3 regions of the Streptomyces sp. NPDC013187 genome follow, and region 1 is predicted to be linked to each of the others. Evidence: riboswitches for the same ligand, from Rfam matches in the RefSeq annotation. Region 1 holds a riboswitch; each other region holds the start of a gene.

Region 1 (6,584 bases):
GCGTCTCGTGGTACAGCCTGCCGCCGACGGTGAGCAGGTCCGTGAAGCGCTTGCGGCCCGCGACGTCCGCACGGTCCAGGCCGAGCCAGTCCAGCAGCGTGGTGTTGATCTTGGCGATGGTGCCGTCCATCATCGTGGACAGGTAGCCGCAGGGGGCGGACTCGTACAGGTCTTCCGAGCTGTCCTCCAGCAGCGCGGAGAAGGCCGCGTCCGTGCTGGCCTCGCCCCCCGTCCCGGCGGGCTCCGGCAGGCCGCCGGTGCGACACATCACTTCAGGGACTCCAGGAAGTCGAGGATCGCCCCGGCGGTGGCCTGCGGTGCGCTGAGCTGCGGGCAGTGCCCGGTGGCGTCGAGCGTGACCAGGCGGGAGGCGGGGATCGCCGTGTGCACGTACGCGCCGACCTCGCGGGGCGCGATGGCGTCCTGCTCGCACTCCAGCACGAGCGTCGGCACGGACACGCCCTTCAGGTCATCGCGGCTGTCGGTGAGGAAGGTCGTGCGGGCGAAGACCCGGGCGATGTCGGGGTCGGTGGCGCAGAAGCTGTTCGTGAGTTCCTGGCCCAGCTCCGGCCGCTCCGGGTTGCCCATGATCACCGGGGCCATCGCGGACGACCAGCCCAGGTAGTTCGCCTCCAGGGAGGCGAGCAGCTCGTCGATGTCCTCCGTGCTGAAGCCGCCGCGGTAGCCCTCGTCGTCGATGTAGCACGGCGAGGGGGTCACCATCACGAGCGCCCCGATCCGCTCCGGCGCGGTCTGCGCAGCCAGCACTCCGACCATGGCACTGACCGAGTGCCCCACGAACACCGCCTGCCGCAGGTCCAGCTCCTCACAGACGTCGACCACGTCGGCGGCGTAACCCTGGAGCGAGGAGTACCGCTCCTCGCTCCACGCCCCGAGGTCCGAGCCGCCGGAACCGACGTAGTCGAACAGCACCACCAGGTAGCGCTCGGCAAGTGCCGGTACCACCAGCCGCCACATGTTCTGGTCGCACCCGAACCCGTGGGCCAGGAGCAGCACCGGCGCGCCGTCGGGGCCGATGACGTTGACGTTGTTCCTGCGGCGGATGTCCATGCGGCCATGCTCCCACCCCGGACGGAGTGGTACGACGGCGGCCCTGCGAACAGCGGCTTCGCGACTGTGAAGGTCAGCCCAGGTACAGCGGCACCCTGGAGGCCAGGTGACCGAGCTCGGCCTGCTCCGCCTCGGTCGGCGCACGCCGCCCGGTGCCGATCAGCAGTGCGTCCACGTCGGGGAAGGAGGAGGGGAACGGGCCGCCCGCGATCCGCTCCAGCATCTCGCGGGAGCGGACGAGCCCCTCCGCGGGCGGCAGCTCCGCGCCCGGCAGGTGAGCGATCAGGTCGAGGTGGTGCAGCGTCCACTCCATGACGTACGTGGAGAGGAAGTCGCCCACGGTGAGGACCTCGTCACGGGTGCCGACCCGGCCGGACGGATCGGCGAACACGGCCGCACGCCCGGCGGCGGAGCCGACGTCGTCCAGGTGGAACTTCAGCAGGCCCGGATCCTCGTACGCGGCGGCAAGCCTGACGGTCAGCGCGTCGAGCGGGTCGTCGCCGGTCGGCGGAGTGTCCGAGACGTCCCAGTACGTCAGCGCGTCACGGGTCGGTTCCCGGTCGGAGGGCGTGGCCAGGGTGATCAGGACGTCCTGGGCGTCGACGATCAGATGGCACACCAGGTCCCGCACCAGCCAGCCCGTACAGCCGGAGGGCCGCCCGAAGTCCTCGTCGGAGAGATCGGCCACCGTCGCGCGCAACGCCGCCCAGGTGCGGGAGAAGAGATCCACCCCGGCAACGTAGAGCCGCGCGGCGACACCGCACAAGCGCGTTTCGGCCGGCCGTGCTCACCGCCGCGGCCTGGGCGCCCAGCCGCCCTCCCCCGATAGGGGTCTGCTGCTCGCCGAGAACGTGGCTCTCACGCTCCGGGCGCCCCCAACCGTCCTCCCACGAGCGCGGCGAGCTCGTCCGCTGTACGCGGGCCCGGCTCCGTTTCCGTCAACAGCCCCTGGGATCGCAGAAGTTCCGTCACCGCGGCACCCCACGGCAGACGCAGCCCCGCCTCCCGGAGGAGATCCGTGCGGGCCAGTGCCGTGGCCGCGGGCCCGGTGCGGACACCGGACGGCGTGAGGAGCGCGGCGTCGTCGGCCCAGCGCAGGGCGAGATCGACGTCGTGGGTGGCCATCACCACCGTGGTGCCGGTGGCCCGGAGCCCGTCGAGAGTGGTGAGGAGCCGCTCCTGGCCGTCGGGGTCGAGTCCGGCCGTCGGCTCGTCCAGGACGAGGACACGCGGCCGCATGGCGACCGCGCCCGCGATGGCCGTGCGTTTGCGCTGTCCGTAGGAGAGCAGATGGGTCGGCCGGTCGGCCAGGGCCGTGATGTCCAGGGCTGCCAGCGCCTCCGCCACCCGCGCCCGTACCCGCGTGTCGTCCAGGCCGAGGTTCAGCGGACCGAAGGACACGTCCTGCTCGACGGACGCCGCGAACAACTGGTCGTCCGGGTCCTGCACCACCAGCTGCACGGTGGTCCGCAGCCGGGTCAGGCCCTTTCGGTCGTACGCCACCGGCCGCCCCTCGACCGTCAGCCGCCCCTCTTGGGGCCTCAACCCGCCGCTGAGCAGCCGCATCAGCGTGGTCTTGCCGCTGCCGTTGCGGCCGAGCAGAGCGAGAGCGCGGCCCTCGCGGATCTCGAAGTCGAGGCCGCTGAGCACGGCCGGGCCGTCCTCGTAGGCGAAGGACGCGCCCCGCAGGGCGACGAGGGCGGGCTCGCTCATGTCAGCGGCCTTTCCAGTACGAGGGTGAGGACGGCCAGTGCGACGAGCAGCGCGCAACTGGCCGCCGTGAAGCGGACGGAGACCCGGGCCTCGGGCACCAGGACCCGCAGGGTGCCGTCGTAGCCCCGCCCGGCGAGCCCGGCCTGAAGCCGGCCGGCCCGGTCGAAGGCCCGGACGAACGCGGTGGCGCCGAGCCCGGCCAGGGACCGCCACTCCGCGGCCCGGCCGGTGTGCCCGAGCCGGGCCGCCTGGGCCTCCCGGATGCGCCGCATCGAGTCCAGCAGCAGGAAGCTCATCCGGTACGTCACGAGCGCTACGTCGACGACCGGCGCCGGGATCCCGGCCCGGACCAGTCGGGGCAGCAGGTCGGACATGGGCGTGGTGAAGGCGAACAGCAGCACCCCCAGGGAGGCCGCCGAGGTCCGCAGCAGCAACTCCCCGGCCCGGACCGCCCCGTCATCCGCGAGGGAGACGAAGCCGCCCGGCCCGCCCACCTGGACGAGCAGCGTGAGCGCGCCGGTCACGCAGAAGCCCAGCGGCACGCGGTAGGCCCGCCACAGCCGACGACCGGGCACACCGGCCGGACCCAGCAGCACGACCAGGGCCGTCAGGAGGACCAGGGCCGCGCCCGGCCAGGGCGGCAGGGAGATCGCGAGCAGGGTGAGACCGAGCCCGAGCACGGCCTTGTCCACGGGGTGGCGGCGGCGCCAGCGACTGCTGTGCGCCGCCGCGTCGATCGGCAGCACCCGGGCTCAGTCCCGTTCCGCGGCGGACTTCCCGGCGGTGTCGGAGAGCGCGCTCTCCGCCTCCCGCTCCAGGGCACGCTGCTCGCCCTGCCTGCGGCCCCGGCGCAGGCCGAAGTAGTAGGCGAGGACACCGGCGCCCAGGGCCGCCTGGAGAGCGAACAGCGCCGACTCGATCTCGCCGGACGGCGGCTCGTACAGCGGTGAGAACCACGGCTCGTAGTCCGGCTGCAGCTCGGTGATCGCCGTCTCCGCCTCGGCGTCGGCACCGGTGAACGGCTCCTTCTTGTGGTCGCCGAGACCGAGCGCCAAGGGCAGCACGGCGAGCGCGGCCACGAGGAACAGGAGCAGCAGGTTGATCTTCGTGTTCTTCTTCATCGGGCCGCCACCTCGCTCCCTGTCCCGGTCCGCGCCTGCTTCTTGGCGAGGAGCACGCCCAGCCGGGTCAGTTCGCCCTTGCTGGACTGCACCAGCAGCCGCATCACGAACACGGTCAGCAGGCCCTCGCTCACGGCGAGCGGGATCTGTGTGACGGCGAAGATGGAACCGAACTTGCCGAGCGCGCCCAGGAATCCGCTGCCCGGGTCGGGGAACGCGAGGGCCAGCTGCACGCTGGTGACGCAGTAGGTGGACAGGTCGGCGACGAACGCGCCGAAGAACACCGCCACCATCAGCGGCGCGTTGGAGCGCCGCAGCAGCTTGTAGACGACGTATCCGGCCCAGGGCCCGACGATCGCCATGGAGAAGACGTTGGCGCCGAGCGTGGTCAGGCCGCCGTGCGCCAGCAGCAGAGCCTGGAACAGCAGGGTGATGGTGCCCAGCACCGCCATGATCGGCGGCCGGAACAGGATGGCTCCCAGGCCCGTGCCGGTGGGGTGCGAGCAACTGCCCGTGACGGACGGCAGTTTCAGGGCGGACAGGACGAACGTGAAGGCGCCGGACGCACCGAGGAGCAGGGTGCTCTCGGGGTGCTCGCGCACTTCACGGGTGAGTGACCGGACCCCGTGGACGACGAACGGCGCCGACGCGACGCCCCAGGCGACCGCGTGCGCCGGAGGAAGGAAACCCTCGGCTATGTGCATGGCTCAGCAGACCCTCTCCAGCACCTCGTGGATGGTTGACGCGCCTTGGCCGGTCTCCTGGCTGACGGGTACCACCGCCCGGACTCCGCCTTCCCGGGTCGCAAGGACCCAGTGGCTGCCCGTGAGGGCCGGAGCCGGACTTCCCGATTCACAGTGGCGAGGGCCGCACCGGCATCACACCGGATTTCCCGTTCACCAAGGCCTGGTGACAATAAGGCCGGGGTAAGGGCGATGACAAGCCACCCAAGGGGCGCGTGAGGGGGCGCCCGTTCGCACACCGGCGCATCCCCCGGCTGATCCACGCGCTCCGCGCAGGGCTTCGCCGCGCGACGTCCGGGCCGTGTCAGTCCTCGCCCCCGTCGTCCCCGCCGTCGTCGCCCTCCCCGTCTTCCCCGGCCTGGCGCGGTTTCTCCGGCTGCGGCTGCTCCGGGCCGCCGTCGACCGGTTCCGCCGTGGGAGTCGCGGCGCTCGGAGCGGGCGCGGGAGGAGTCGGGGAAGGGGGCGGCGTGGACGGAGTGACATCGGCCACGGTGCCGGTGGCCGGCGTGTCGGCTGCCCCCGGGCCGGCCGCCGGGTCGGCCTGCGGATCGGAGGAGTCGGACGTGGCGGAGCCGGCGGACGGCGTGGCGGCGGGGCTGCTCGCACTCGGGGACGCGTCGGGTTCCGTGCCCTCCGCGGTCGTGTCGGGCGAGAACCAGCGCATGCCGATGAGCATCGCGGCGATGAACAGTGCCGCGGCGGCGGCCGTCGCGGCCAGCTTCGACCGGTTGCCGTGACCGCCGCGCCCGCGCGAGCGGCCCGAACGCCCCGCCTGGGCCGCCCGGGCGGCGGTGCGGTGGCCCGTGGTGGCGGGCAGCGCGTAGGTGGTCGGATGGCCGGTCTCGGCAGCGGCGTACGGTCCCGGCCCGGCGGGCATCGCCGTGGACGCGGTGTTCGGCCGCAGCGGCGGCGAGACCTCCGGCAGCGGCTCGGGCAGGCCCCGCCAGGCGCCCCCGGCGAACCACTCGGCGGCCTGCCGGGCGGTGGGGCGGTCCTCGGGCTGCTTGGCGAGCAGACCGAGGAGGTAGTTCTCGAACGCCGGCGGAAGTCCGGCGACACCGAGCTCGCGCGGCGGCACGGGAGCCGAGTCGAGGTGCTGGTGGAGCAGGGCGACGGCGGTGTCGGCCTCGAACGGGGGGCGTCCGCTGAGGAGCTGGTAGAGCACGCAACCCAGGGAGTACATGTCGGACGCGGGCCCCGCGGGCTTGCCCAGGGCCCGCTCCGGCGCGAGGTAGAGGCCGGTGCCGATGATCTGGCCGGTGGCGGTGAGCGCGGCGCCGGGGTCGTCGAGGAACCGCGCGATGCCGAAGTCGCCGATCTTCAGCGTGCCGCCCGCGTCCAGCAGCAGGTTGGCGGGTTTGACGTCCCGGTGCACGATGCCCTGCGCGTGCGCGGCGGCGAGCCCCGCGGACGCCTGCGCGGCGAGCAGGGCCACCCGCTCGGCGGGCAGCGCGCCGGAGGCGGTCAGCACCCCGGCGAGACTGTCGCCCTCGACCAGCTCCATCACCAGGTACAGCCGGTTGTCGTACTCACCGAAGTCCAGCACACCGACCACGTTGGGGTGGTTGAGACGTCCGGCGGTCTGAGCCTCCAGACGGAACCGGGAGGCCGCCGTGGCGTCGGTGTCCTGGGGCAGCAGCAGCTTGAGGGCCACCGCCCTGGCGAGCGTCTCGTCGTACGCACGCCAGACCTCTCCCATTCCACCGCGCCCGATCTCCACATCCAGCCGGTAGCGGCCCGCTAGCAGCACTCGTCCTCGTCTCACGCATAGGGGGAAGGTCGTCGCCGCAGGCCGAACTCCCCGCTTGTGCACGGGTATTGATGGGGGGTGCCGCAGCCGACCCAGGATACTGGCGCGACACGACCGCCGATCTCCGCGGCGGTGTCCTCGGGGGGCCCGGCGCGGAAAACCCGGGCTGAGGAGTCGCCCGCGGGG
Region 2 (6,584 bases), on a different contig from region 1:
CGAAGGCGAAGGACATGTGCATCGTCTCGTCGCGGAACACCCAGTTGGTGCCGGTGGCCAGGCCGTGCAGCAGGCCACGGCTGCGGAACCAGTAGACGTACGCGAAGGCGCCGTAGAAGAACAGGCCCTCGATGCACGCGGCGAAGCAGATCAGGTTGAGCAGGAAGCGGCGGCGGTCGGCCTGGGTCTCCAGCCGGTCGAGCTTGTCCACCGAGTCCATCCACTTGAAGCAGAACGAGGCCTTCTCGCGGATGGACGGGATGTTCTCCACGGCCGCGAAGGCCGCCGCGCGGTCCTCCGGGTCGGGCAGATAGGTGTCGAGCAGCGTCAGATAGAACTGGACGTGCACGGCCTCCTCGAAGAGCTGCCGGCTCAGGTACAGCCGCGCCTCGGGGGAGTTGATGTGCTTGTACAGCGTCAGCACCAGGTTGTTCGCGACGATCGAGTCGCCCGTCGCGAAGAAGGCGACCAGCCGGCCGATCAGGTGCTGCTCCGCCGGTGACAGCTTGGCCAGGTCGGCGACGTCCGAGTGGAGGTCGACCTCCTCCACGGTCCAGGTGTTCTTGATGGCGTCCCGGTAGCGCTCGTAGAAGTCCGGGTAGCGCATGGGGCGCAGGGTGAGCTCGAAGCCGGGGTCGAGAAGGTTCTGGGTGCTCATTACTGGCAGGCCTCGCAGGACTCGGGGTTTTCCAGGGAGCAGGCGACCGCTTCGGGGTCCGGGGTGGCCTGCACGGGGACGGTGGCCTGTGCGGCGCGGGCGATCCGGGTCGCCGGGCGCGAGCGCAGGTAGTACGTCGTCTTCAGCCCGGACTTCCAGGCGTAGGCGTACATCGAGGAGAGCTTGCCGATGGTCGGCGTCTCCAGGAACAGGTTCAGGGACTGGGACTGGTCCAGGAACGGGGTCCTGGCCGCCGCCATGTCGATCAGGCCGCGCTGCGGGATCTCCCACGCCGTGCGGTAGAGGGCGCGCACGTCCTCGGGGATCCAGGCGAAATCCTGCACCGAGCCGCTGGCCTCGCGCAGGGCCTCCCGGGTGCGGGCGTCCCACACGCCGAGCCGCTTCAGCTCGTCCACCAGGTAGGAATTGACCTGGAGGAACTCGCCCGACAGCGTCTCGCGCTTGAACAGGTTGGACACCTGCGGCTCGATGCACTCGTACACGCCCGCGATGGAGGCGATCGTGGCCGTGGGCGCGATGGCGAGGAGCAGCGAGTTGCGCAGGCCGGTCGTGGCGACGCGCTCGCGCAGGGCCGCCCAGCGCTCCGGCCAGGTGAGCTCCACGTCGTAGTGGTCGGGGTGCAGCACGCCCCGGGCCGTACGGGTCTTCTCCCAGGCCGGGAGCGGGCCGTTGCCCTCGGCGAGGTCGGCGGAGGCCTCGTAGGCGGCGAGCATGATGCGCTCGGCGATGCGGGTGGACAGGGCCTTGGCCTCGGGCGAGTCGAAGGGCAGGCGCAGCTTGAAGAAGACGTCCTGGAGGCCCATCGCGCCGAGGCCTACCGGACGCCAGCGGGCGTTGGAGCGGCCCGCCTGCTCGGTCGGGTAGAAGTTGATGTCCACGACCCGGTCGAGGAACGTGACGGCCGTGCGGACGGTCTCGTCCAGGCGCTCCCAGTCGATGTCGCCGTCGGCCACGAACGCGCCCAGGTTCACCGATCCGAGGTTGCAGACCGCCGTCTCCCCGTCGCTGGTGACCTCCAGGATCTCCGTGCAGAGGTTGGAGGAGTGCACGACGTGGCCCGGCTCGGCCGTCTGGTTGGCGGTGCGGTTGGCGGCGTCCTTGAAGGTCATCCAGCCGTTGCCGGTCTGCGCGAGGGTGCGCATCATCCGGCCATACAGCTCGCGGGCGGGCAGCGTCTTCTTCGCGAGGCCCTGCGCCTCGGCCGCCCGGTACGCGGTGTCGAACTCCTCGCCCCACAGGTCGACCAGCTCGGGCACGTCCGAGGGGGAGAACAGCGACCAGTCGGCGTCGGTGTTCACGCGCCGCATGAACTCGTCCGGCACCCAGTGCGCGAGGTTCAGGTTGTGCGTACGGCGGGCGTCCTCACCGGTGTTGTCCCGCAGCTCCAGGAACTCCTCGATGTCGGAGTGCCAGGTCTCCAGGTAGACCGCGGCCGCGCCCTTGCGCCGGCCGCCCTGGTTCACGGCGGCGACCGAGGCGTCCAGGGTCTTCAGGAACGGGACGATGCCGTTGGAGTGGCCGTTGGTGCCGCGGATCAGCGAACCGCGGGCCCGGATGCGGGAGTACGCGAGTCCGATGCCGCCCGCGTGCTTCGACAGCCGGGCCACCTGGTGGTACCGGTCGTAGATCGAGTCCAGCTCGTCCTTGGGGGAGTCGAGGAGGTAGCAGGACGACATCTGGGGGTGCCGGGTGCCGGAGTTGAACAGGGTGGGGGAGGAGGGGAGGTAGTCGAGGCGGCTCATGAGCCCGTAGAGCGCCGCGACCTCGTCCAGTGCGCGCGTGGTGTCGTCCTCGGCGAGGCCGCTGGCCACCCGCAGCATGAAGTGCTGGGGCGTCTCGACGACCTTGCGGGTGTGCGGGTGGCGCAGCAGGTAGCGGCTGTGCAGCGTGCGCAGGCCGAAGTATCCGAAGCGGTCGTCGGCCGCCCGGTCGATCAGCGCGTCGAGACGGGCCGCGTGGACGCGCACGAACTCGGCGGTCCGGTCGGCGATGAGGCCCTCGCGGTGGCCGACCGCGACGGACTCGCTGAAGGACGTGACGCCCTGCGAGGCGGCCTCTTCGCGGATACCGATGGTCAGCAGCCGGGCGGCCAGCCGGGAGTAGGCGGGGTCCTCGGAGATCAGGCCGGCCGCGGCCTCCGTCGCCAGCTCCCGCAGCTCCCGCTCGTCCGCCTGCGCGGACCGGCCGCGCAGCGCGGCGGCGGCGACCCGGCCGGAATCGGCGTCGGGGAGGTCGGCGGTCAGCTCGGTCAGGGTCCGCAACAGCGCGGCGCCGGGGGCGTCGTGCTCTTCTTCGGCGGCTGAGACCGGTTCGGCTGGCGCGATGGTCACGTGGGGCTCTCCCTCGCTCGGCACGGGGGCCTCGTCGAGGGCAGGGGGCAGCACACGAGCGCACGCGGCGTCGCGTCCACCGGCCCATTCCACGAGGCCCGGACGTCAGGGCACACCGGCCGGGTGGCCGGGCGCGCTGTCGGCAGGTCCTCGGACTGACTCTCGTGCGGTGCGGTTCCGGAAACAGAGCGGTTCCGGGAACAGACATGCACAAGTACACCGTTGCGGGACAGTTCCGGATTCGCACCGGATTCCCCTGCGGCGACAGCGAGCATGAGCATACATCTTGTGCCGGGTTCGGATGGCACCCCCAGATGTTGTGTCGCGCTGGTTTCAGAGCGTCAACTCATAGGTGAGAAGAGTGATGCCCGTCAGCTCCGGGACCGGGTTCCGGTCACGCTCGGGTGCGCGGGTGGAGCCCAGCCGTCCGCAGATGCGGTGGGCCGTGTGCGGGGTGCGCCGGGTCGACAGCACGACGCTCCGGCAGCCCGGGGTGGCACGCGCCCGGTCGAGGCATCAGCACGTCCGCGGCGGCGGCTCTTCCGGCGGCGTCCCGCAGCACGTGCGGGTACGGGTCGTCGCCCTCGCCGAAGTGAGTGTGTACGACAGCGGGCCGCCGTTGTGATCTCGGCGGCCCGCTGCGGTTGTTGTGTGGTTGTTCGCGCCCACGCGGCGGAGCCGCATCGTGATGCAGCCCCGCGCCCCTAGGCCGGCACGCTCACGCCGCGCTCAATGGCTCGTCCCCGCCGTCGCGGGCGGGAGCTCCACCTGGACACCGGGGTCGCCCGCGTCCGCCGTGTAGTCCTCCGGCTTGGTCTCGTCGACACCGTCGGGGGCCTTCAGAGCCCTCAGGACGAAGGTCAGGACCACCGTCACCACCACGTTCAGGACGAACGCCGTGAGGCCGATGTAGCCGATCTCCCCGATACCCGGGATCTCCTTCGCGGAGCCGCCGAAGTGCTTCTGCGTCGGGGAGGCCACGCCGTAGGCGGCGACCGTGCCGTAGACCATGCCGACCGCCCAGCCCGCGAGCAGGGCCCAGCGGTGGAACCAGCGGGTGAACAGGCCGCCGACCAGGGCCGGGAAGGTCTGCAGGATCCAGATGCCGCCCAGCAGCTGGAAGTTGATGGCGACCGTCTTGTCCATGGTGAGGACGAAGGCGAGGGCGCCGACCTTCACCAGCAGCGACACCAGCTTGGAGACCTTGGTCTCCTGCGCGGGAGTCGCGTCCGGCTTGATGAAGTCCTTGTAGATGTTGCGGGTGAAGAGGTTCGCGGCCGCGATGGACATGATGGCCGCCGGCACCAGCGCGCCGATGCCGATCGCCGCGAACGCCACGCCCGCGAACCAGTCCGGGAACATCGTCTCGAACAGCTGCGGGATCGCCAGCTGCCCGTTCTGCACCTTGATGCCGGCCGCGATGGCCATGAACCCGAGCAGCGCCAGCAGACCCAGCATCAGCGAGTACAGCGGCAGGATCGTGGTGTTGCGGCGGATCACCTCACGGCTCTTCGAGGACAGCGTCGCCGTGATGGAGTGCGGGTACATGAAGAGTGCGAGGGCGGAGCCCAGCGCCAGCGTGGCGTATGTCCACTGGCCCGGCTCGGCCGGTGTCAGCGCACCGCGCGGCGCGCCCGTCGCCGGGTTGGTCTGGCCGTACGCCTCACCGGCCTTGGCGAAGATCTCGTCGAAGCCGCCCAGCTTGATCGGGATGTAGATGATCGCCACCGCGATGACGATGTAGATCAGCGTGTCCTTCACGAACGCGATGAGCGCGGGCGCCCGCAGACCCGACGAGTACGTGTACGCCGCCAGCACGCCGAACGCGATCAGCAGCGGCAGGTCCTTGATGAACCAGTTGGTGTTCTCGCCGCCGCCGACGCCCATCACGTCCAGCACGGCCTGGATGCCGACCAGTTGGAGCGCGATGTACGGCATCGTCGCCAGGATGCCCGTCACGGCCACCGCAAGCGACAGGCCCTTCGAGCCGAAGCGGCCGCGTACGAAGTCGGACGTCGTGACGTACCCGTGCTTGTGGGACACCGACCACAGGCGGGGGAGGAAGGTGAAGATCAGCGGGTAGACCAGGATCGTGTACGGCACCGCGAAGAAGCCGGCCGCGCCCGCCGCGTAGATCGCCGCCGGCACGGCGACGAAGGTGTACGCCGTGTACAGGTCGCCGCCGAGCAGGAACCAGGTGATCCAGGTTCCGAACGAGCGGCCGCCCAGGCCCCATTCGTCCAGGCTGTGCTCGTTCTCGGCCTTGCGCCAGCGCGCGGCCAGGAAGCCCATGACCGTGACGGCCAGGAAGAAGAAGATGAAGACGCCGAGCGCGACGCCGTTCACGCCGTCCTTCACTGCGACGCACCGCCCTTCGCGGCCGAGCGGGCGCGCTGGTCACGCTGCCACAGCTTGTAGGCGATCATCGTCAGAGCGGTGGAGATCAGCACCCAGGCCATCTGGTACCAGTAGAAGAACGGGATCCCGATGAAGGCCGGGTCGGTCTTGGCGTACGAGCCGACCCACAGCATGGCCACGAAAGGCGCTATGAGGCAGACGGCGATGACGACGCGCACGGGCGTCACCACCGGCCCTCTGCTGGCTCCCGGTGCTTGCGACATCAGGCGGCTCCGTCCCCTTGGTGATCACCTGTGGCGCAGGCAATCTAGGTCAGGGTGACACGGGAACGGAACCCCTCGTCCGCAATGCGGTACCCAACCGAAACCAGGCGTCAGCAGCGACGGAAGCCCTGCGGTGCGGTCACTCGGCGGGCCGCTTCAGCCGGGCCACGAACTTGTACCGGTCCCCCCGGTAGACCGACCGCACCCACTCCACCGGCTGTCCGTCCCGGTCCAGCGAGTGCCGGGAGAGCATCAGCATCGGCAGCCCGACGTCGGTGCCCAGCAGACCGGCCTCGCGCGGGGTCGCCAGCGATGTCTCGATGGTCTCCTCGGCCTCCGCGAGACGGACGTCGTAGACCTCGGCCAGAGCCGTGTAGAGGGACGTGTACTTCACCAGCGAGCGCCGCAGCGCCGGGAAGCGCTTCGCGCTGAGGTGCGTGGTCTCGATGGCCATGGGCTCGCCGTTGGCCATGCGCAGCCGCTCGATGCGCAGCACGCGTCCGCCGGGCGTGATGTCGAGCAGCCCGGCCAGCCGGTCGTCGGCGGTGATGTAGCCGATGTCCAGCAGCTGCGAGGTGGGTTCGAGGCCTTGGGCGCGCATGTCCTCGGTGTACGAGGTCAGTTGCAGCGCCTGCGAGACCTTGGGCTTGGCGACGAAGGTGCCCTTGCCTTGGATGCGCTCCAGCCGGCCCTCGACGACCAGCTCCTGCAACGCCTGGCGCACGGTCGTGCGCGAGGTGTCGAACTCCGCCGCCAGCGTGCGCTCGGGCGGGACCGGCGTGCCGGGCGCCTGGGTCTCCGTCATGTCGAGCAGGTGCTTCTTCAGGCGGTAGTACTTGGGCACGCGCGCGGTACGGACGGGCACCCCGTTCTCGTTCTCCGCACTGCTGACGTCGGTGCTCATGCTCCGCCTTCCGGCTCGGTCCGCCGACACGATCCCACTTGTATACCGTC
Region 3 (6,584 bases), on a different contig from region 1:
AGGCGTACCCGCCGAGCAGGACGTAGCCGAGGACGATGGCCACGCCGAGCCGCCACAGGGTGTCCCAGGTGGACCAGTAGATGATGAGGTTGGCCACCACGAACGACAGCGGTGAGACGACCTTCCCGCCGGGCAGGCGGTAGGGGCGTTCCCGGTGCGGCAGCCGGTCCGCGAAGACGCCGTAGGCCAGCGGGGCACCCGCGTACATCAGCACGCTCGCCGAGGTGATGAAGCTGACCAGCTGCTGCCAGCTCGGGAACGGCAGGAAGCAGACCACGCCCGTAACGAAGGACACGATCAGCCCGAACCACGGCACCCCGCGCGTATCGGTGCGGACGAACAGCTTCGGCGCGTAGCCGTTGCGGGCCAGTCCGTAGGAGACCCGGGACGTGGCCGTCGTGTAGATCAGGCCGGTGCCGCCCGGGGAGACCACCGCGTCCAGGTACAGCACCACGCTCAGCCAGCCGAGGCCCAGCAGAGTCGCGAGCCCCGCCCACGGGCCGCTGATGCCGGGGTAGTCGAGCTTGGTCCAGCCGTGTGCGAAGGAGCCCAGCGGCAGGGCGGCGATGAAAACGACCTGGAGCAGGACGTAGATGGCCGCTCCGATGGCGACCGAACCGATGGTCGCGCGCGGCAGGTCCCGCTGCGGGTCGCGGCTCTCGCCCGCCAGCTGGATCGCCTGCTCGAAACCCAGCAGGGCGAAGATGATGCCGCTGGAACTCACGGCACTCAGCACGCCATGGGCGCCGAAGGGTGCGAAGCCGTGCTCGGTGAAGTTGCCCGGGTGGAAGTTGCCCGCCGCGATGATGAAGATCGCCGCCAGCGGCACGGCCACCTTCCACCAGGTGGCGGCGCTGTTGGTGTGCGCCAGGATCCGCACCCCGAGAAAGTTGACCACGACGAACACGGCCATCAGGACGACCGCGACCACGAAGCCGCTCGTCGTCAGCGTCCCGTCCTTCGCGTGCTGGAAGCCCTGCGCCCAGTGCCAGTGCCCGGCGTAGCCGATCATGGCCTCGACCTCGATCGGTGCCACGGTCGCCGCCTGGAGCCAGGCGAACCAGCCGAAGGACATGCCGGCCAGTCCGCCGAACGCGTAGTGCGGATAGCGGGCGGTGCCGCCCGCGACCGGGAACATGCCGCCCAGTTCCGCGTGCACCAGCGCCAGCAGCACGATCGCCACCGCGCCGATGAGCCAGGACAGGATCGCCGCGGGTCCGGCCGCCACGACGGCCTTCTCGGCGCCGTACAGCCAGCCCGAACCGATGATGGAGCCGACCGACGCCCACATGAGCCCGATCAGCCCGACATCCCGGCGCAGGCCGTCTCTTTCCATGAATTCAGGGCCTCTCGAAGATGAACTCGGGGAGTTCGGGGAGCAAGAGGCCTCAGGTTAGGAATCGGCCGGCCGACCGCAGAAGGCGAGTTGTGCACCCTTGACCGGCTGCGGGCATTTCGTGGGGAACGCTTCAGGATTCCTGTACGCGGTGATGAGGCAGCCGTGGGATTTCGATGGCCGGACAGCGGTCCATCACCATCTCCAGGCCCGCCGCGCGGGCCCGGTCGTACGCCGCCTCGTCCACGACGTCGAGCTGGAACCAAACGCCCTTCGCGCCCTTGGCGACCGCCTCGTCCGCGACGGCCCCGGCGAGGTCGCTGTTCACGAACACGTCGACGACGTCCACGTCGAAGGGGATGTCCGCCAGGCTCGCGTACCCCTTCTCCCCGTGCACCGTCTCCGCCTTCGGGTGCACCGGCACGACGCGCTTGCCGAAGCGCTGGAGCACGGCGGCGACGCCGTACGCCGCGCGCCGCTGGTTCGACGACAGGCCCACCACGGCCCAGGTGTCGCCGAGCTCGGTGAGAATCCTGCGGACCGTTGCCTCGTCGCCGTACACCGGCGGCCTCCTCGGAAGTCGTGGACGGGCTGTTCTCCGTTCAACGGTGCCGGGTGCGCGGTGATTCCCCGGACGGCCCCCGTGATAGCTTGCCGAGGCCAGTCGAACCCATGTACGTGGGTCAGGGAATCCGGTGCGAATCCGGAACTGACGCGCAGCGGTGAGGGGGACGGGCGGGGCCTCGGCCACTGGACTCCCTCGCGGACGTCCGGGAAGGCGCCCCGATCCGGACGAACCCGAGTCCGAAGACCTGCTGGCGGCCCCCGCGGCCGCGCGCGGCGGGGGAGCACCGTACGACCGGGCTCCGCGAATGAGCCCTCGACGCCTGAGGACTGGTTCCCGTGTCCCTCGCCCGACCCGCCCGTGCCGCCGCCCTGCTCGCGGCCGGCTCCCTGCTCCTGACCGGCTGCGGCGGCACCGCGTCCACCGACGCCAAGGCCGCCGTCACCCTCACCGACTGCGGGCACGAGGTCCGCGTCGCCGCCCCGCCGCAGCACGCGGTGTCCCTCAACCAGGGCACTACCGAGATTCTGCTCTCCCTGGGCCTCGCCGACCGCCTCGCGGGCACGGCCACCTGGACCGACCCCGTGATGAAGGGGCTGGAGAAGGCCGACGCGACGGTGCCGCGCCTCGCCGACGACAATCCGTCCTTCGAACGCGTCCTGGACACCGAGCCCGACTTCGTCGCCGCGTCCTTCGTCTCCACCCTCGGCAAGGGCGGCGTCGCCACCCGCGAGCAGTTCGAGAAGCTCGGCGTCCCCACCTACGTCTCCCCGTCCGACTGCGTCGGCAAGGACAACTCGGGGGGTGGCGACGGCACCCGCGACAAGGCCCTGGACATCGACACCGTCTACGGCGAAGTCCGGGACCTCGCGACCGTGTTCGGGGTGAAGAAGCGCGGCGACGCCCTCGTGGCCTCACTCCAGCAGCGCATGAAGAAGGCCACCGCGGGCATCGACGCCTCCAAAGTCACCCTCCTGTACTGGTTCGCGAACTCCGAGTCGCCCTACATGGCGGGCTGTTGCGGAGCACCCGGCATCATCACCCGGGCCCTAGGCGCGAAGAACGTCTTCGACGACACGCACGAGGAGTGGCCACAGGTCAACTGGGAGACGGTCGCCGACCGCGACCCCGACGTCCTCGTCATCGGCGACCTGACCCGCAAGTCCCAGACCGCCGAGTCGGCCGCGAAGAAGATCGCCTTCCTGGAGTCCAATCCGGTCACCAGGAACATGGACGCCGTCCGGCACAAGCGGTACGTGCTGCTCAGCGGGCAGGCCATGAACCCGACCATCCGCACCGTCGAGGGCGTGGAGCAGGTGGCCGCCGGGCTGCGCCGGTTCGGGTTGGTGAAGTGACCGCCCGGGAGCGGGAGCTGCCGGCCGCCGGGCCCGGGCGCCGGGCCGGGCTCGCACTGGGCTTGGCCGGGGCCGTCGCGCTCGTGGCGTCCGTCGCCGTGGCCATCACCATCGGCCCCGCCGACCTCGGCGTCGCCGACGTGTGGTCCGTCGTGGCCGCCCATCTCGGCCTCGGCGGCTCCGGACTGACGCCGATCCGGGACGGCATCGTCTGGCAGCTGCGACTGCCCCGCACTCTGCTCGCCGCCGTGTGCGGGGCCGGACTGGCCGTGTGCGGGGCGGTGATGCAGTCCCTGCTGCGCAACCCGCTCGCCGACCCGTTCGTGCTCGGGGTGTCCTCGGGCGCCTCCACCGGAGCGGTCCTCGTCGTCGTGCTCGGCGTGGGCGGCGGCGCCCTCCCGGTGTCCGCGGGGGCGTTCCTCGGCGCCCTGGTGTCCTTCGCGCTGGTGCTCCTGCTCAGTCACACCCTCGGCGGCACCACCGACCGGGTCGTCCTCGCGGGCGTCGCCGCCATGCAGCTCTTCTCCGCGCTCACCTCCTTCGTCGTGATGACCTCCGCAGATGCCGAGACGACCCGCGGCGTGCTGTTCTGGCTCCTCGGCTCGCTCGGCGGCGCCGGCTGGACCGACGTGTGGCTGTGCCTGGCCGCGCTGGCGGTGGCGCTGGTGGTGTGCCTGTCGTACGCCCGAACCCTCGACGCCTTCGCCTTCGGGCAGGACGCCGCCGCCGCGCTCGGGGTGTCCGTCGCCCGCACCCGCCTGGTCCTGCTGTGCGTCACGGCCCTGCTCACGGCGGCTCTGGTCAGCTCGGCCGGGGCGATCGGCTTCGTCGGACTGGTCCTGCCGCACGCCGCCCGGGCCCTGACCGGTCCCGGGCACGCACGGCTGCTGCCGGTCACCGCCCTCGCGGGAGCGGTCTTCCTGGTGTGGGTGGACACCCTGGCCCGTACCGTCCTCGATCCGCAGGAGGTCCCGGTGGGAGTCGTGACGTCGCTGATCGGGGTGCCGGCGTTCGTGGCGGTGCTGTACCGGACGCGGAGGGTGCGGTGAGCGGCGCAGGGGCGTCGGCGGGACCGGGGCTGCGGGCCGACCGGGTCAGCCGCCGTGCCGACGGGCGCCTCATCCTGGACGGCGTCGCCCTCGCGCCGGAGACCGGCTCCACGGTCGGTGTGCTCGGCCCCAACGGCTCCGGCAAATCCACGCTGCTGCGGCTGCTGGCCGGACTGCTCGCGCCGACCTCCGGAGTCGTCACCCTCGACGGCACGCCCCTGGCCGACCTGCCCCGCCGCACGGTCGCGCGCCGCCTCGCGGTCGTCGAGCAACAGTCGGACACCCAGGTCGAGCTGACGGTCGAGGACGTCGTACGGCTGGGCCGCGTCCCGCACCGCCGCGCCTGGACGCCCTCCTCGGCCGACGACGAGCGGGCGGTGCGCGCCGCCCTGCAGCGCGCGGGTCTCGCCGACCGGGCCGGCCGGCTCTGGCACACCCTCTCGGGCGGCGAACGCCAGCGGGTGCAGATCGCCCGCGCACTCGCCCAGGAACCCCGCGAACTCCTCCTCGACGAGCCCACCAACCACCTCGACATCCACCACCAGCTCGACCTGCTCGCCCTGGTGACGGCCCTTCCCGTCACCACCGTCGTCGCCCTGCACGACCTCAACCTCGCGGCGATGTACTGCGATCGGGTCGTCGTGCTGTGCGCGGGGAGGGTGGTGGCGGCGGGCCCTGCGGGAGACGTCCTCACGGCGGAACTCATCGCCGAGGTGTACGGGGTGCGGGCCGCCGTCAGCCGGGAGGGGCCCGAAGGGCGGCCTCATGTGCGGTTCCTCGGCACACTGAACTGAGAGGAGCGGTCTCCCACGCCGAGGCTGAGCCGATCGCGCCACGGTGGCCGGAAAACGCCCGGCCTGCCTGCGCGGGCCCGTCCGCCCGCCTACGCTCGCCTCGTGCTGCGCATCATCGACGCCCGAACCCGTGAGCCGGTCGACGCCGCCCCGGCCCGCCGGGGCCTGACCCGCGTCCAGGTGCACGCGTCGGACTCCGGCGCGACGAACCTGCGGGTGCTGCTCGTCGGGGACCTGCTCGTGCGGACCCTGGAACTCGGCGGCACACCCGTCTGGGCACTGCTGACCGGTGGCAACCGGCAGGCGGAGCTGCGCGCGGAGGCCACGACACTCGGCATCCGCCCCTTCGAGGACAGCCCCGACGTCGGCGCCGGTCTGGGCGAGTCCCAGGCCGTCCATGTCGCCGCCGAGGGCGAGACGGTACCCGACGGGGTGCGCATCGCCGTCGCCCCGGTCGAACCGGGCCCGCCGGGCCACAGCGACCCGGCCGCCTTGCGCCTCGCCCTGCTCACCCGGCACCACAGCGCCCCCGTCCGGCTGGAGCCCGCCGGACTCGACGAGGCCGGGGCCACCCTCGCCCGCTGGCGCGCCGCCGTCGCCGGCTGGGCGCGACAGCCCTCGCGGCCCGTCCCCGACCGCGTACGGGAGCGGCTGCGCGAAGCCTGGGACGACGACCTGGACGTGCCGCGGGTGCTGGAGGTCCTGCGTCAGGTCGAGACCGAGCCGGAGCTCGCGGACGGCGCCCGCTTCGAGACATACGCCTACGCCGACCGGCTCCTCGGCCTCGACCTCGCAGGCGACCTGGGATCGCCGTCATGATCGCCCGCAGCGGCGCCGGCCCGCTGCGCCGTCTGATCGTGCTGCGGCACGCCAAGTCCGCCTGGCCGCTGGACGTCGCCGACCACGAACGCCCCCTCGCCCCGCGCGGCCGCCGGGATGCCCCCGCGGCGGGACGGGCCCTGGCCGACGCCGACCTCCTGCCGGACCTCGCACTGAGCTCCACCGCCGTCCGTGCCCGCCGGACCTGGGACCTGGCCGCGGCCGAGTGGGGCTCGCCCCCGCCGGTCCGGCACGACCGGCGCCTGTACGCCGCCGGCCCGTCCGGCCTGCTGGCCGTGGTGCACGAGGTGCCCGCCGAGGTGGAGACGCTGCTGCTGATCGGGCACAACCCCGGGCTCGAGGAACTGGTCCTGGCCCTCGCCGGTGACGGCCTCGACGACACCCTGGAACAGGTTCGCACGAAATTCCCCACCTCCGCGATCGCCGTCCTGTCCTGGCACGGCACGACCTGGCAGGCGCTGGCCCCCGGCGCCGCGCTGCTCACGTCCGTCACGGTGCCCCGGGGCGCGAAGCACTAGGTCGTGTCCGCACGGGCATGGGGCCTTTCCGGTGATGTGTGCCGGGCTTGCGCTGCGCACACGTCCCGCGGCGGGTATGGCGTCTGAGCGAACGCCTTGCCGACCCATGAGGAGACCAGTCATGCAC

What was found. Region 1 has a riboswitch for cobalamin ahead of ACFY5B_RS28185 (energy-coupling factor ABC transporter permease). Riboswitches for the same ligand answer to the same signal wherever they lie in the genome.
Region 2: it holds a riboswitch for cobalamin, as region 1 does, so the genes downstream of both, ACFY5B_RS31650 (ribonucleoside-diphosphate reductase subunit alpha) here and ACFY5B_RS28185 (energy-coupling factor ABC transporter permease) in region 1, are expected to answer to the same signal.
Region 3: it holds a riboswitch for cobalamin, as region 1 does, so the genes downstream of both, ACFY5B_RS25640 (ABC transporter substrate-binding protein) here and ACFY5B_RS28185 (energy-coupling factor ABC transporter permease) in region 1, are expected to answer to the same signal.

What each region holds. Positions count from the first base shown of each region.
Region 1 covers NZ_JBIBAF010000014.1:74,525-81,108, forward strand. Annotated here, with positions in the region: gene ACFY5B_RS28155 (PP2C family protein-serine/threonine phosphatase) at 1-268, opposite strand, end outside; gene ACFY5B_RS28160 (alpha/beta fold hydrolase) at 268-1,071, opposite strand; gene ACFY5B_RS28165 (maleylpyruvate isomerase N-terminal domain-containing protein) at 1,145-1,801, opposite strand; gene ACFY5B_RS28170 (energy-coupling factor ABC transporter ATP-binding protein) at 1,930-2,784, opposite strand; gene cbiQ (cobalt ECF transporter T component CbiQ) at 2,781-3,530, opposite strand; gene ACFY5B_RS28180 (energy-coupling factor ABC transporter substrate-binding protein) at 3,537-3,905, opposite strand; gene ACFY5B_RS28185 (energy-coupling factor ABC transporter permease) at 3,902-4,609, opposite strand; cobalamin riboswitch at 4,639-4,824, opposite strand; gene ACFY5B_RS28190 (serine/threonine-protein kinase) at 4,953-6,398, opposite strand.
Region 2 covers NZ_JBIBAF010000017.1:87,932-94,515, reverse strand. Annotated here, with positions in the region: gene ACFY5B_RS31655 (ribonucleotide-diphosphate reductase subunit beta) at 1-658, opposite strand, end outside; gene ACFY5B_RS31650 (ribonucleoside-diphosphate reductase subunit alpha) at 658-3,009, opposite strand; cobalamin riboswitch at 3,133-3,320, opposite strand; partial or broken gene ACFY5B_RS31645 (GNAT family N-acetyltransferase) at 3,343-3,525, opposite strand; gene mctP (monocarboxylate uptake permease MctP) at 3,739-5,367, opposite strand; gene ACFY5B_RS31635 (DUF3311 domain-containing protein) at 5,364-5,630, opposite strand; gene ACFY5B_RS31630 (GntR family transcriptional regulator) at 5,770-6,534, opposite strand.
Region 3 covers NZ_JBIBAF010000012.1:82,414-88,997, forward strand. Annotated here, with positions in the region: gene ACFY5B_RS25630 (APC family permease) at 1-1,336, opposite strand, end outside; gene ACFY5B_RS25635 (CoA-binding protein) at 1,470-1,898, opposite strand; cobalamin riboswitch at 1,981-2,171, shown strand; gene ACFY5B_RS25640 (ABC transporter substrate-binding protein) at 2,231-3,256, shown strand; gene ACFY5B_RS25645 (FecCD family ABC transporter permease) at 3,253-4,305, shown strand; gene ACFY5B_RS25650 (ABC transporter ATP-binding protein) at 4,302-5,099, shown strand; gene ACFY5B_RS25655 (hypothetical protein) at 5,202-5,918, shown strand; gene ACFY5B_RS25660 (SixA phosphatase family protein) at 5,915-6,457, shown strand; gene ACFY5B_RS25665 (hypothetical protein) at 6,579-6,584, shown strand, end outside.